DNA from 2 places in the Rummeliibacillus sp. GQ308 genome. Region 1 is predicted to be linked to the other one. Evidence: a T-box and tRNA genes for the amino acid it is inferred to sense, from the RefSeq annotation. Region 1 holds a T-box; the other holds one or more tRNA genes.

Region 1 (7,567 bases):
CCATTGCACCAATTTCTTTCGCTTCCGCAATTGGCATCTCCTGAATAACTACTGCGATGTCATCCCAGATTTTTTCGTTAACGATCTGCTCTATTTTTTCTAACTCTTCTTTAGTAACAGCGCCAAAGTGTGAGAAGTCAAAACGAAGACGGTCTGGTCCTACATATGAACCCGCTTGGCTTACATGATCGCCTAACACATCTTTTAGTGCGCGTTGCAATAGATGTGTTGCTGTATGGTTCTTCACAGTCAAGTTACGTTCTGTGCGATCAACTTGTGCAAATACATCTTCACCTACATGCATTTCGCCAGATTCAACAATAACTGTATGCAATGCTTGGCCATTTGGCGCTTTTTGGACATCTTTTACAAATGCATTGAATGAATCGTTGCTAATTGAACCATGGTCAGCAATTTGCCCACCCATTTCAGCATAGAAAGGTGTTTCAGCAAGAATAATTAGTGCTTCATTACCCTCTGAAGCTGTTTTTTCGATTTGTCCATTTACTACCATTGCCGCAATTGTTGTGTTTGTCTCAAGAGTTTCATAACCCACAAATGTGCTTGCCTCTGTTAGGTTTGCAAGTACTTCTGATTGGACATGCATAGAATCGACATCTTGGCGTGCATTACGAGCACGTTCACGTTGAACTTCCATTTCTGCTTCGAAACCTTCAACATCCACTGTCATGCCTACTTCTTCTGCATATTCCTCTGTCAATTCGACTGGGAAGCCGTAGGTATCATATAAACGGAATGCATCTGCTCCAGGAATGCTTGTTTGTCCGTTCGCTTTTTGGGCTTCTACCACTTCATTGAAGATAGAAAGGCCGTCATGTAATGTCTCATGGAATCTTTCTTCTTCGTTCTTAATAACGCGAGCGATAAATTCCGCTTTTTCTTTCACTTCTGGATAGAAGTCAGCCATGATCTCACCAACTGTTGGTACAAGTTGGTACATGAATGGTTTTTCGATACCTATTTGTTTTGCATATCGTACGGCACGGCGAAGTAAACGGCGAAGCACATAACCACGACCTTCATTTGAAGGTAATGCTCCATCACCAACTGCAAATGCCACTGTCCGGATGTGGTCTGCAATGACCTTGAATGGCGTGTTTATATCTTCCTCGCTGCCAAAGATTTCATTTAAATCGATTTCATTTGGGCGTTTGTATTTACGATTTGCAAATTCTTCAATTTTCTCGATAATTGGCATAAACAAATCTGTATCAAAGTTAGTTGGCACATCTTGAACAACTGAAGCCATACGTTCTAGGCCCATACCTGTATCAATGTTTTGTTTTGGCAGAGGTGTATATGTGCCATCTGGATTATGATTAAATTGAGAAAAAACAAGATTCCATATTTCTAGATAGCGCTCATTTTCACCGCCCGGATATAATTCTGGATCTTTTAGGTCGTTGCCGTATTTCTCTCCGCGATCGTAGAAAATTTCTGAGTTAGGGCCACTAGGACCTTCTCCAATATCCCAGAAGTTCCCTTCCAAACGAATTAGGCGTTCTTCTGGAATACCAACTTCGTCTTTCCAAATCGTATAGGCCTCATTATCTTCCGGATGTATGGTAATGGACAATTTTTCACCTTCAAAGCCCATCCATTTTGGATCTGTTAAGAACTCCCACGCATAGTGGATAGCTTCTTTTTTAAAGTAATCACCAATAGAGAAGTTCCCAAGCATTTCAAAGAATGTATGGTGGCGAGCTGTTTTGCCGACATTCTCAATATCATTCGTACGTATTGCTTTTTGTGCATTTGTAATACGTGGATTTTCAGGGATCACTGAGCCATCAAAATATTTTTTCAACGTTGCTACTCCGGAATTGATCCATAGTAATGACGCGTCATTAATTGGCACAAGCGGCATACTAGGTTCTTGTTTGTGTTTTTTCTCTTCAAAGAATTCGATAAACTTGCGACGAATTTCTGCTGATGTTTTCATTAATTTTCCTCCTTTTATATATAAAAAAACCCCCATCCACTGTAACAGGGACGAAGGTTTCTATTCGCGGTACCACCCTAATTATAATAGCTTTTGCTATTATCACTTAATTACCTTAACGCGGCACACGGTAGTTTTTGGCTACACTCAGGAATAGCTTTTCCAAATTGGGTAGTGAAGGTTCTCACAGCCTAGGAACCTCTTTCTGTACACGGACCAACAAGTACTTTTTTCCTTCAACGTATTGCAGTATTAGAGATCAATCTTGTTTAAATAGGATAACTCTTACTTATTTTAAGAAATGCTTTTACTTCTGTCAATTCTCATTATTCATAAAATCATAAGGGCTAATGCCCGCCATTCCAATCATTGGATGAATGCCTGAATAATTATCTAGCGTTAAAGCAACAGGTAACTTGTCCTCTACTGATTGTATTGCTTCTTTCTCAGTTGATTCCGTTTTTGTATCATTCTTTTCTTCTAGCGATTTGATTTCAGTTGTCTCATCCAATGATAAACGCTCTACAAGTGAGGTATGGCGTTTCATATCATCTGTTTTTTGAAAGCCATACACAAATGTGTCTGGCTCGCCACATAGAATAAGAAAATTTTTAGCTCTTGTAATACCTGTATATAGCAAATTTTTCCGAAGCATTTTGGAATAACCGCGGACTATTGGCATTATAACCATCGGAAACTCGCTTCCTTGCGATTTGTGAATGGAGCAGCAATACGCAAGCGTTACCTGATTTAGATCACTTTTTTGATACGTTACTTCAATGCCATCAAACGATACAACCATTAAATCCGTTTTTTCAATCGTTTCTTTTGCCTTCACAATTGAAATGACTTCACCCATATCGCCATTAAACACATTGTTATTTGGCTGATTAACAAGTTGTAGCACTTTATCGCCAATCCGGTAAATCGTATCACCAAAGGCAATCTCTTTTGTCTTTTGGTTTTTTTTGGGATTTAGTAATTCTTGTAGCATTTTGTTCATTGCATCAATGCCCGCATTGCCACGATACATTGGTGCGAGCACTTGGACGTCATGAATAGAAAAACCTTTATTAATAGCACTCTTGACCACTTGCCCTACAACGTCTGCAATTTGATCTTGGGTTGCACGTATAAATGAACGGTCACTTGTTTTCACCATCAAGTCTTGAGGGACAGTACCACGTTTCATTTCATGTGCCAACTGAATTATTGATGACCCTTCTGATTGCCTATAAACATCTGTTAACTCCACTGTTGGAATGGCTTTTGAGGCAAGCAGATCCTTTAAAACCTGTCCTGGACCTACCGGCGGAAGTTGGTCTTGGTCGCCTACAAATATTACTTGGCAGTCATCATTCAATGCCCTCAAAAGTTGATGTGCGAGCCATGTATCAACCATTGACATTTCATCGACTATAATAAGCCGCCCCATTACTTCTCGCTCCACATCTTCTTCCTTTTCTTGACCCGTGAAACCTAACAAGCGATGAATAGTCATTGCAGGCAGTTCCGTTGATTCGCTTAAGCGCTTGGCAGCTCTACCTGTAGGAGCCGCTAGAACGATTGGAAAGGCCTCTTCTTTCTCTGCATAATCTTTAGGGTTTAGCGAGAGCCCATGAAGTTCTGCATAGACATCCACTATTCCCCTGACAACTGTTGTTTTCCCCGTTCCGGGGCCCCCCGTTAAAATCATTACAGCTGAATTAATAGCCGTTTCAATTGCCTTTACTTGTGTATCTGCATATGTAACACCAAAGCGCTCTTCTGCTTCACCAATTACTTTCCTTATCTCAGAAGAAGGAAAAGATGAGTGCTCTTCGTTTTTTTGAGCTAGCTCTGTAATCTTTGAAGCAATGCCTATTTCAGAATAATAAAGAGACGGCAAATAAACTCTTGTTTCTTCACCGCAAACTTTGCCATTCTCGCCTAGTTCAATTATTGCTTGGGAAATATCATCGTATTCAATCGTGCATGACTGACTCGATTCAAGCATCGCCTTGGAAGCAGGCAAAATTTCTCTTGCATCTAAAAAAACATGCCCTTCTGATAATGAGGCAGTGTTTAACAAGTGAAGTATAGAGGCTTTGATGCGGTCGGGATGGTTGCCGGTGATTTGTAGCCTAGCGCCCAGTTCATCCGCTCGCTGAAAACCAATCCCCTCAATATCTTCAATGAGGCGGTACGGATTTTTTTGTAGTACTTGTAGTGTCTCACCTTCATACATTTGATAAATCTTCACAGCAATTTGAGCACCAAATCCCCATTCGTTCAATTGAATCATAATGCGGTCAAGCCCTAAATTTTGCTCAAGTACAGAGCGCAGTGTTTGTTTTTTATCTTCTGTTAAGCGTGGAACGTCATCCAACACATCAGGATTTTCAATGATGGTTTTAATAGCATCTGCACCTAGCTGTTGAACAATCGTTTCAGCTGTACGGTGGCCTATCCCCGGAAATAAATCGCTAGATAAATATTGCACGACACCTGTTTCAGTTGCTGGAATCTCTTTTTCAAAAGTGGCAGCTTGAAACTGCAGCCCATATTTAGGATGCTGTTTCAGCTGCCCTGTATAACGGTATAACGCTTCTTCTGAGACAGCAGGAAAATAGCCTGCGACAATAATCTCTTTTTCTTTATAATCCGTATTTGTTTCTTGGATTTTCAATTTAATAATCGAGAATAAGTTTTGTGCATTATGAAATATTGTGACGACAGGCCGGCCGACAATAAAAAGTGGTTCATCGGAAAATAAAGATAGATTTTCAGCCAACGCTGCCACCACCTTTCTTTTTAATCTTTTTTCATTGCAAGCATGTCATGAATGTAACGTGCTTGATCAAACTCTGGCTGCAAAGTAAAAGCTTGCTTTAAATGATACTGTGCATCTTCTATCTTATCGGTAGAAACAGCATACAGGACACCCAGATTATAATGGGCATCGGCATTGTTCCAATCTGTATCGATTACATACTTCAGTTCTTTTTCTGCTTCATTAAAAAGCTCCAAAGTAGCTAACATAATGCCATAAGAAAGCCTGATCTGTAAATCTTCCGGGGCTAGTTCTGCAGCTCTTTGCATATAAGGCAATCCGAGTTTCGGCTCGTCGATATGTTCAAAGCTTTTGCCAAGCATAAAATAAGCGTCTGCTCCTTGAATACCATGGCGGATAGAACGTTCATAAAGTTTTGCTGCTTCTGTATACCGTTCTGAATTGTAGTAAAGGTTTGCAAGGCCATAATAAGCAGTTGCCGCAGATTCATCCAATGAAATAGCTTTTTGGAAGAATCGCTCTGCTCGCTCGATATCATCAAGCGATGCAAGCAAATTTCCAAAGTTAATATAGCCAATTGTTTCATTTGGATTCTCTTCTATAGCTTGTGTAAAGGCTTTTGCGGCATCTTCATACCGTTTTTCTTGGATGGCTTTAATACCTAACTCATTTAAATCCATATTTTCACCTCTATTACCCTACATACGTTAGTTTTTTACTGTCTTTAAATACTTCGTCTATTGTAGCGCCACCTAAACATTCATCACCATCATAAAGTACAACAGATTGGCCAGGAGTGATAGCACGTGTTGGTTCGTTGAATGTTACGTACCATTCATCATCACCAGTGATTTCAACTGTCACCGGCACATCTTGTTGGCGATAGCGGAATTTCGCGGTCGCTTGGAATGTTTTCGGCATATCACGATGCGTCGTGAAGCCTGTTTTTACAGCTTTTAAGCTTGTTGAATAAAGCTTATCATTGTGGAAGCCTTGTCCCACTAATAATACGTTGCGTTTTAAATCTTTCCCCAGAACAAACCAAGGATCGCCGTCTCCACCAATCCCAAGGCCGTGACGTTGGCCGATTGTATAATACATAAGGCCGTCATGCTTGCCTATTACAGTGCCATCGAATGTTTCCATATTGCCAGGTTGTGCAGGTAAGTATTGACCTAGGAATTCTTTAAAGTTTCGTTCTCCAATAAAGCAAATACCAGTTGAATCTTTTTTCTTAGCTGTTGCAAGGCCCGCTTCTTCAGCAATTTCTCTAACGCGTGGTTTTTCAAGTTCACCAATCGGGAACATAACTTTTGAAAGTTGTTCTTGTGAAAGCTGGTTTAAGAAGTAAGTTTGATCTTTATTTTGATCAATGCCGCGAAGCATTCTTGTTTCGTTATCGCGTACTTCAACGCGTGCATAATGGCCTGTTGCTAAATAATCCGCACCTAGCTTTAATGCGTGTTCTAAGAATGCTTTAAATTTAATTTCTTTATTGCACATCACATCAGGATTCGGTGTACGTCCTGCTTTGTATTCTTCTAAAAAGTACGTAAATACTTTGTCCCAATATTGTTGTTCAAAATTGACTGCATAATATGGGATACCGATTTGATTACATACTTTAATAACATCTTCATAGTCTTCAGTCGCAGTACATACGCCTGAATCATCGGTATCATCCCAGTTTTTCATAAAAATACCGATAACATCATACCCTTGTTTTTTCAGTAGATAAGCTGCTACGGAAGAATCGACTCCTCCAGACATACCAACCACAACTCGGGTTTGTGAGGGGTCTTTCGTTGTATTCATATTGTTCACCTTTTTTCTATTATTTCGCTAATCGTTTTACAATCTCAATGGTCCGTTCTGCCGCTGTATCAATATCTTCTAGGTCTAATCCATAGCCGAAGCTATAACGAATCGAATTCCGAAGCTCATCTGCTTCGCTTCCATACATTGCAACAAGTACATGCGATGGATCAATGGAACCGGCCGTGCAAGCAGAGCCACTAGATGCTGCAATACCTGCCATATCCAAATTGACTAAGAATGATTCGACATCCATATTTTTAAAGCTAATATTCATAACATGTGGCAAGCAGTATTGCTCATTTCCGTTTATATGATAATCGATTTCCGCCTGATCTAATTTCTTTAAGAAGTGTTGGTGGAATTCTTTGTATGCTTGTTGTTTCTCTTCAAAATTCCTTTGCGCAATGGCTACAGCTTCAGCAAACCCAACAACCGCTGGAACATTTTCCGTTCCTGCTCTGCGCTTACGCTCTTGTTCTCCACCATAGATTAGTGGCTTTAGCTTTGTTTGATCGCGTTGATATAAGAATCCAATGCCTTTTGGACCGTTCAATTTGTGGGAAGATACTGAGAGCAAATCAACGTGCAAATCATTGACATCAATCGGTAGAATGCCAAACGCCTGTACCGCATCAGTATGGAATGTTGCACTATGCTTTTTCAACAACTCGCCGATTTCTTTAATAGGCTGTATAGTACCGACTTCATTATTTCCAAACATAATCGTTACTAAGATAGTATCATCGCGTAAGGCCTTTTTGACGTCTTCAAGAGAAACACGACCCGTTTCATCAACAGGCAAATAAGTTACCTCATATCCTTCTTTCTCCAGTTGTTGACATGTATGAAGAACTGCATGATGTTCTACTACAGTTGTGATAATATGGCGGCCTTCATTCTGTTTCGCATAAGCAGTGCCTGTAATAGCCAAATTGTCTGCTTCACTACCGCCGCCTGTCACTATAATCTCCTGGTCTTTCGCCCCAATGCTTTTAGCTAAAATATGTCGAGCG
Region 2 (7,567 bases), 780 kb from region 1:
ATTTTACTCATTTATCAATCGCTTGAATCAAGCAATCGCTAGATATTTTAAAGTGATTTATGATGAAAAAAGAGACCAGCTGATTATCATGATGCGAGTACCAGCTAAACAAGCAAAAACTACTTTAAATAAAGAGGCGCTTGCCATATTACTTTATATGTTTTATCAACAAGAGGTCTTAAGCCATGAATTTACCCTACTCCAGCAATTACTGACAGATTTTGGTCACGAAATGCAGCATGCAAGCCGTAAACTACAGAATAATATAGATATTTTAAAAAAGATTGGTGCTGTAGAAGAAGTACATCGAGCACAACAGGAACAGGCATATAAGGTAACGGCGATCGGTGTACATATGTTTTCCAACTCTTTCTTAAGAAGAGCGACAGAGTTTGCTCAATCATCACAGTTAAGCAAGGAAGAAGTGGTTAAATTCTTTAGACGCTATAATTTATATGAGCAGGAGGAGAACCAATGATTCCATACAGTTTGCAATTTAGTGGCATCCGAGATTATAGACCAACGAAAATCTCTTTTGGAAGTGAAAGTGAACATGTATTGATTGCTGGTCCAAATGGTGCAGGGAAATCAACTATTACATTCGCAATAGGAGCTGCTTTGTACTCTTCTCAAGTTGACATTGAAGGTCTCCGTTCTGCCAACTTGCCTCCTGATCAACCATGGCATGCAGAGGTATTTCTAACATTCCATAATACAGGGCTTTCACAGATTGACGCTCCGTCATATGTGGGTTTTCAGCTTTTGATACAACAAAAACCAGGAAATGTGATCCAACGGCAATACGCTGTGTATACAGGGGAATTTCCTGAAGAGATGGAGTTGACAACGACATATCGATCAGGCGATATCCAAAAAAGTAATCTATCCAAGTATAGGGAAGATTTGCAATATAAGTACCAAATACATCCAGATGTATTTTATCTTATATGGTATCAAAACGAAGTCAATCAATTTGCGGCTATGTCACCTGAAGAGCGTTTTCGGCGGTTCAGCGAAATGTACCATTTAGAAGAAATGCAAAGGGAATGGGAAGCAAGCGTTGAAAGCTTTAAGCAGATCGAAGCAGATTTCAAGTTAACAATTGGCAATCTGAAGTTAATCGAAAGCCAATTAAAAATGGCAGAGGATGCCTATAAACACTTTAGTAATAATAAAAAAACGCTAAAAAAAAATGGTGAGAAAAATGTATGGTTAATGCACTGTATTCGAGAAAAATTACGAGTTGAAAAAAATAGACATGAAGAAGATATAGCCATAAAGGAAAGATATATAAATGGGCTAGTAGAAAAACGAGAGATCATGCAACAGCAGTTGGCAGAATTAAAGGATAGAAAGACACTAAAACAACAGCAACTGAACGAAGCGGAGCAATACATTCAACAATTGAAGAACAGTGAAAAAAAGCTAAATCAAAAAAATGAAGTTATAAAAAAACAAATTCAACGATTGCAAGAAAAATTGAAAGACACAGAACAACTCCGAAAAAAAATGATGTATACCGAAGAAGAAATAGTCGTAGAAATGGACAAGTGTAAAATACGAGAGAAACAGCTGACTAAAGATATCGATTCATTCGTACATGAAAAAAGGCTTCATTCCAGGATAATCAACGACTTACAGTATAGAAAAGTACAAGAAGAATTATCGATACAGTCTCTTGATGAGCGAGAAGACGACTATCAAAATATATTATCTCTTTACATAAGCAGCCATCAAGTAGAAGTAAAGCTGTTGGAGAATAAAAAGGAATATAATGACTTAGCAAAAGAATTGCCAAGAATTGAAGAAGCAGAAACAATGTTGACTGAAGAAATTAAATTGCTAAAACAAGATAAAATGCTATCCCGTCGCCAATTAGATGCAATATCAACCCTTAGGAAGCAAGGAATCACTGCCTATACATTGAGAGATTTAGTTGAGTTGGATGAACGTGCAACTTTGAAAGATGAAATAGTACTTGACCCTATTAAATACACTATATTTTACATGGCAAGGACATGTCAGCCCGCGAATGATTTATACCATGTGCCTTTGCCATCCATCATACCAACTAAGTTTATAGACAGTTTGCCGACAATAAAATTAAAAATAAAAAAGGGACTCAAAGAGCAAGAAGTGATTTTAGCATCAAAAGTACTTTTTTGGGTGGATCAATTTTTACAAACCACCCCTCTCTTGAAGAAGAATGGTATTGAAGATGCACGAGGCGTCAGAGGGAGTCAGGAAAAGAATACATTCATTCTTAGTACGAGATCTTCAGAAGAAAGATTGATTTTATTACAAAAAAGATTCGAAAATAATCAACAAAAAAAATTCGAGATCAAAGTCAATTTAGCCAAATATGAAAAAGAAATTGGTGACTTGCAAAGTGTATTAAAAGATGTAAAAAAAGCAGAAGCATTCAATTTAGAGCTAGACCAACGAAACGATAAAGTAAAGCTTATTGCAGAAATAAACAAGCAGCTGGAAGAACAGCAAAAACAATCAGAGGATGTACAAGAGAAAATAATACATCTACATCAAGAGTTCGCATTTATAGTGCATCGCATGCAATTTCTAGAGCAACAACTTGATATTTATTCGCGGATTGGTGAATTAAAAGAAGAACAGCAGCAATTAACCAACCTAGAACAAGAAGAAAGAGATATACTAGACAAATTACATCTTATTCGAGCGAGTAAAGAAGAGTATTACGTTAAAGTGCAATCATTGCATGATTTTACAAGAGATTTTAACCGCAATATAAGAGATTTAGGGTTTGATATAGATGACAATAAACGGGAAATGACTAATGTGGAGAAGGATAGAACACATTTAGAAGAAAAAATAGAAGCTAATCAAGCGGAAATTACCCGCTACGAAATTCTTCTGCAGCAGCTAAAACACCTCATTCCTGATTTATACGAAATAGCAATGCAGAAGCAAATTGATACTAGCCTGTCGATGCCAATACTGCTCTCGGAAAATGAAAAAGCGCGAGTTGCCTTTGAAAATGCACGTAAGGGAGAAGTTGATCCACAAGCCGAAGAAAACTATAAAAAACGGAAAGAAGAGTACGAGAAAAAACAATCTGATGCCGCTTTGATGGAAGAATTAGTAGAAGAAAAAAGGCTATTGTTAGTAGATAAAGAAGATAAGTTGGATACAACGGTCCATGGACTTGTTGAAGCTTTGAACAAGAAATTCCAAACCTATATGAGCCTATTTAACTTTGAAAGCGAAATCATTTGGGAACGATATGAAGACAAACGAGGACGAGCTATTTTTAAATTATATGTAAAGGCGCATAAAGCGGGTCATGGCAGAAGGCTACAAGATGTGAGTGTAAAAGCGAGAAATGGAAAATATGGAAAGGGTGTATCGGGCGGGGAAGAATCATTAAGCTCACTCCTATTTGCACTCACCTTATTGCAACATTTAGATACAACACCAGGTTATATAATACTAGATGAATTTGATAGTGCATTAGATGAAAACCGAAAAGAAAAGGTTTTTGAATTGTATGCTAGAGAACTAGAGCGCAAGCTTATTATCTTGTCACCTAAAGCACATGATGACAGGTACTATGAAAAGTATAGCAAGGTTTTCATCGTCCAGCATAACGCTGTAAAAGTGGAAAGTGCAATCAAAGGTATACAGCTTGTAAAATAAGACTAATTCTTTTACAGATGGCATGGAGTATAGTATACTAGGTGTATAAATTAATATTTAAATGTAACACATGGTGGAGTCAGTCAATCTGGCACCGCCATGTGTTTTTTTATTTTCAAGGAGGGAAAATGTGTTTATTTTACAAATTGTGCTTGTATTACTAGCGACTAAATTGGCCGGCCATTTGAGTGTTAGGCTAGGGCAGCCATCTGTATTAGGGAAGATTATTATTGGTATTGTTATTGGACCTGCTTTATTAGGATGGATTGACGATACGGATATTGTGAAACAGTTCAGTGAAATCGGTGTTATCCTCCTTATGTTTTTGGCGGGGCTTGAAACAAATTTATCGGATCTAAATCGAAACAAAAAGGCTGCGTTACTAGTTGCAGTAGGTGGTATCATTGTTCCTATTTTATTGGGATATGCAGGATCCATTTATTATGGCTTATCAACAGCGCAAGCTATATTTATAGGATTGCTTTTATCCGCTACTTCCGTCAGCATTTCGGTACAAACATTAAAAGAACTTGGTTGGTTAAATAGTAAAGAAGGTTCTACTTTGCTAGGTGCAGCAGTTTTAGATGATATTATTGTCGTCGTCTTGTTGGCAGTAGCAATGAGTTTCTTTGGGGACTCTGATGTTAGCATTACTTGGTTGATCGGTAAAAAAGTCATCTTCTTTGCTATCATTATTTTAGTATCAATCTGGGTTGTACCTGCGTTTTTGAGACTGTTTTCAAAATTAAAAGTAACAGTGCCATTGCTTAGTGGAGCGTTAATTATTTGCTTTGGCTTTGCCTATTTCGCAGATTCTTTAGGTATTGCAGCGATTATTGGATCGTTTTTCGCAGGGATTGCGATATCTCAAACCAAATTTAAAGAGGAAATTGAGGAAAAGGTTGAGCCGATTGCAAATGGCTTATTTGTACCATTTTTCTTCGTAAGCATTGGCTTATCCGTTAGTTTTGCAGGTATCGGAAATCAAATATGGCTTATCTTTGTATTTTCATTGATTGCGCTTCTTTCGAAATTCATCGGGTCTGGTCTTGGCGCAAAAATGTCAGGCTTTTCTATGCGATCATCAATGGGTATAGGAGCAGGTATGATATCTCGTGGGGAGGTAGCATTAATTATTGCAGCAATGGGACTAGACTCAAAACTATTGCCAACAGAGTATTATACGCCAATGATTATTGTTGTCGTTATTACAACATTAGCTACACCTCCACTCCTAAAAGGAATATTTGGGAAATCACAAGAAAATTAGAATTCAAAAAAACGCTCAATCATAAGATTGGGCGTTTTGACTATAGATGCAATATGACTAACTGATAACAAGTTAATATTCTCTTGTTCGAAACATAGAGAATAAGCTATAATAAATTTATAAAAATGGGGGCATTAGCTCAGCTGGGAGAGCGCTTGCATGGCATGCAAGAGGTCAGCGGTTCGATCCCGCTATGCTCCATATAGAATTACTCAAACCCTACCAATCTATAATTAATTATCTGTAAATTTTAAATAGTCATTATTAGTGCTGTTTGATGAGAAAAAACCAAATTAAGGATTATTACAGGTCGTGTTCAAAAAGGAGTTTCTTTCAATGAATAAGATGGAAGTAAATAAAGTCTTTATAGTATCAGGACCAGCAGGAGTGGGTAAATCAACAACTTCTAAGGAACTCGTCAAAATCTTAAAGCAAAGTGCTTATATTTCTGGTGACTACATTAGCCATATGCACATTAACGGGAGAAAAAAACCATGGGAAAGTCCAGAAGAGGTATCTTTAATTTGGGACAATATTCTAGCCCTTACAAAGAATTTTTTGAATTATGGAAATGATGTAGTTGTCGATTATGTAACTTTTCCTCAAGAAGCAGAATGGCTTAGTGAAAACCTGAAAAGTTTAAGTGTAGAGGTTTATTATGCGGTTTTATGGACTGATAAAGAGACTTTGGTTAGCAGAGATCATATGCGAATTCCAGAACATCGAATGGGTGAACGATGCTTAATTTTACTAGATGAGTTTTTAGAGACAGATTTAGATGAAAAATACCTTTTAAATACAAGCAAAAATACATCCACTACATATGTATTAAATGAAATTCTAAACAATCTAAAATATAAAATGACATAGAGACATGCTTCTAACAAGACGTCGTTAGTTTTAGCTGTAAAAAGTTAGGAATAACAAAATTATCCTTTCTAAACTATATATGAATGAATTAAAAAAATAATAAAAAGAAAAACCGAACTATGTGTGAAAATTAATTTCACATGTGTTTGGTTTTTTAAATTAGTTAAAATATTTTTGACTAAGCCTCATTTTTTGTTAGGGGATAGAGGATCATTAAATATATTAGGATGAGTTTGAACACTTCAAATTGTCAAAACTCTATACTTCTCAATCTATATTAAAATAAATTGGGTAATGGTTTACACAACCGTCATTAAACTTTGCATTGCAAGAAGGACAGTGATTTGTATTCATATACTGATGAATGGTGAGTTCAGTTTTACAAACCCCACATAATATGGCTTCTACATCAAATTTTTCTTTTGGCCATTTTTGGATCGGATGATCAGCATTTTCTTCATGGCATTTATAACAAGGATAATATTCGCCGCAGCAAGCAAATTTGATAGCAATGACATCGAGAACTGTATGATAGTGAGTACACCGTGTTTCTTGATCAATAACATTTCCTAAGACGCGCAATTTACAATCTCCTTCAAGTTTTTCTACAATTGTAACATATCCCTTTCCAACAACTTGAATAAAATGAAGCTTATATCCATATATTTAACAGAATGTGGAGGTGGATATATGGGGATAGGAATTATTGGCTTTTTGGCAACTGCCAGCGGTCTTGGTGTTGGAGGTATACTTGCAACTATTTTTAAAGGAACAATACGAAAAGCGGCTGCTATTAATGGCATTTGCGCAGGTATTCTCCTAGGGCTGCTTTTTATCGAAATTATTCCAGAAAGCTTAAAGCTAAGTGGTGCGATGATTTTTGGTATAGGCGTATTTTGGGGTATTTTTGCGTTTAGCGTATTGCATGGATTCATGCACGGTGAGATGGAATCAAAGAATTTTCAAAGGGAGCAACATGGTAGGGCAGGAGCTATTTTAGCCTTAAGTATAGCAATTCACAATCTACCTCTAGGTTTGTCATTAGGATTCGGCGAAACAACTGGAATGAGTAGTTCATTACTGTTTCCTATTGTTTTACATAATATTCCTGAAGGGCTGGCAATATTTATTCCTATATCACTTGCAAAGATATCATTTAAACGACACATATTCATTCTGCTAGCAGTGTCATTTCCAGTAGGACTTGGAGCAATTCTTGGAAGTGTCATTGGAGCGTCCTATCCAATTTTTTGGGCTATTCTTCTTAGTTTCTCTATAGGAATGATTATAAGCGTAGTTTGGAAGGAAATTATAATGGAAGCAGCAGGACGCACTTCATTTTTATATGTTTTGAAATATCTTATTTTGGGTATGTTCGTCATGGCGAGTTTTCTTTTCTTTTTTCCACCAATATGATAATTGTAATAGTCAATCAGTGACATTGGGCAGTTGGAAATATACCTAAGAACTTTCATAATAATTATACAAGCAACAACAAAGGGGGAAAAGTTATGAGCGAATCAATAAATATGGCAGAACACGATAATCATAACGAGGAGTTTTGGAATGTCATCACACATGGTATAGGGTTTTTGCTTTCCATTCCCGCTTTAATTTTGTTAATGCACAAAGCAAATGTTGTTTCATCATCAATATATATGGCAAGCTTTATAGTATTTGGATTAACAATGATGATTCTTTATCTGTCTTCCACTTTATTTCACGGATTCAAGAAATATAAGCATATTTTTTCAA

What was found. The T-box of region 1 lies ahead of alaS (alanine--tRNA ligase). A T-box ahead of a tRNA ligase gene usually reads a tRNA of that ligase, here a tRNA-Ala.
Region 2: it has a tRNA-Ala gene. The T-box ahead of alaS (alanine--tRNA ligase) is inferred to sense a tRNA for this amino acid. The anticodon was not compared.

Annotation. Positions count from the first base shown of each region.
Region 1 covers NZ_JCAXDQ010000001.1:1,046,190-1,053,756, reverse strand. Annotated here, with positions in the region: gene alaS (alanine--tRNA ligase) at 1-1,963, opposite strand, end outside; T-box leader at 2,007-2,212, opposite strand; gene recD2 (SF1B family DNA helicase RecD2) at 2,280-4,736, opposite strand; gene AC6CHJ_RS05010 (tetratricopeptide repeat protein) at 4,757-5,416, opposite strand; gene mnmA (tRNA 2-thiouridine(34) synthase MnmA) at 5,430-6,551, opposite strand; gene AC6CHJ_RS05000 (cysteine desulfurase family protein) at 6,571-7,567, opposite strand, start outside.
Region 2 covers NZ_JCAXDQ010000001.1:1,822,457-1,830,023, reverse strand. Annotated here, with positions in the region: gene AC6CHJ_RS09120 (hypothetical protein) at 1-478, shown strand, start outside; gene AC6CHJ_RS09115 (AAA family ATPase) at 475-3,672, shown strand; gene AC6CHJ_RS09110 (cation:proton antiporter) at 3,803-4,942, shown strand; tRNA gene AC6CHJ_RS09105 (tRNA-Ala) at 5,071-5,143, shown strand; gene AC6CHJ_RS09100 (P-loop nucleotide/nucleoside kinase family protein) at 5,279-5,812, shown strand; gene AC6CHJ_RS09095 (CHY zinc finger protein) at 6,080-6,394, opposite strand; gene AC6CHJ_RS09090 (ZIP family metal transporter) at 6,503-7,228, shown strand; gene trhA (PAQR family membrane homeostasis protein TrhA) at 7,324-7,567, shown strand, end outside.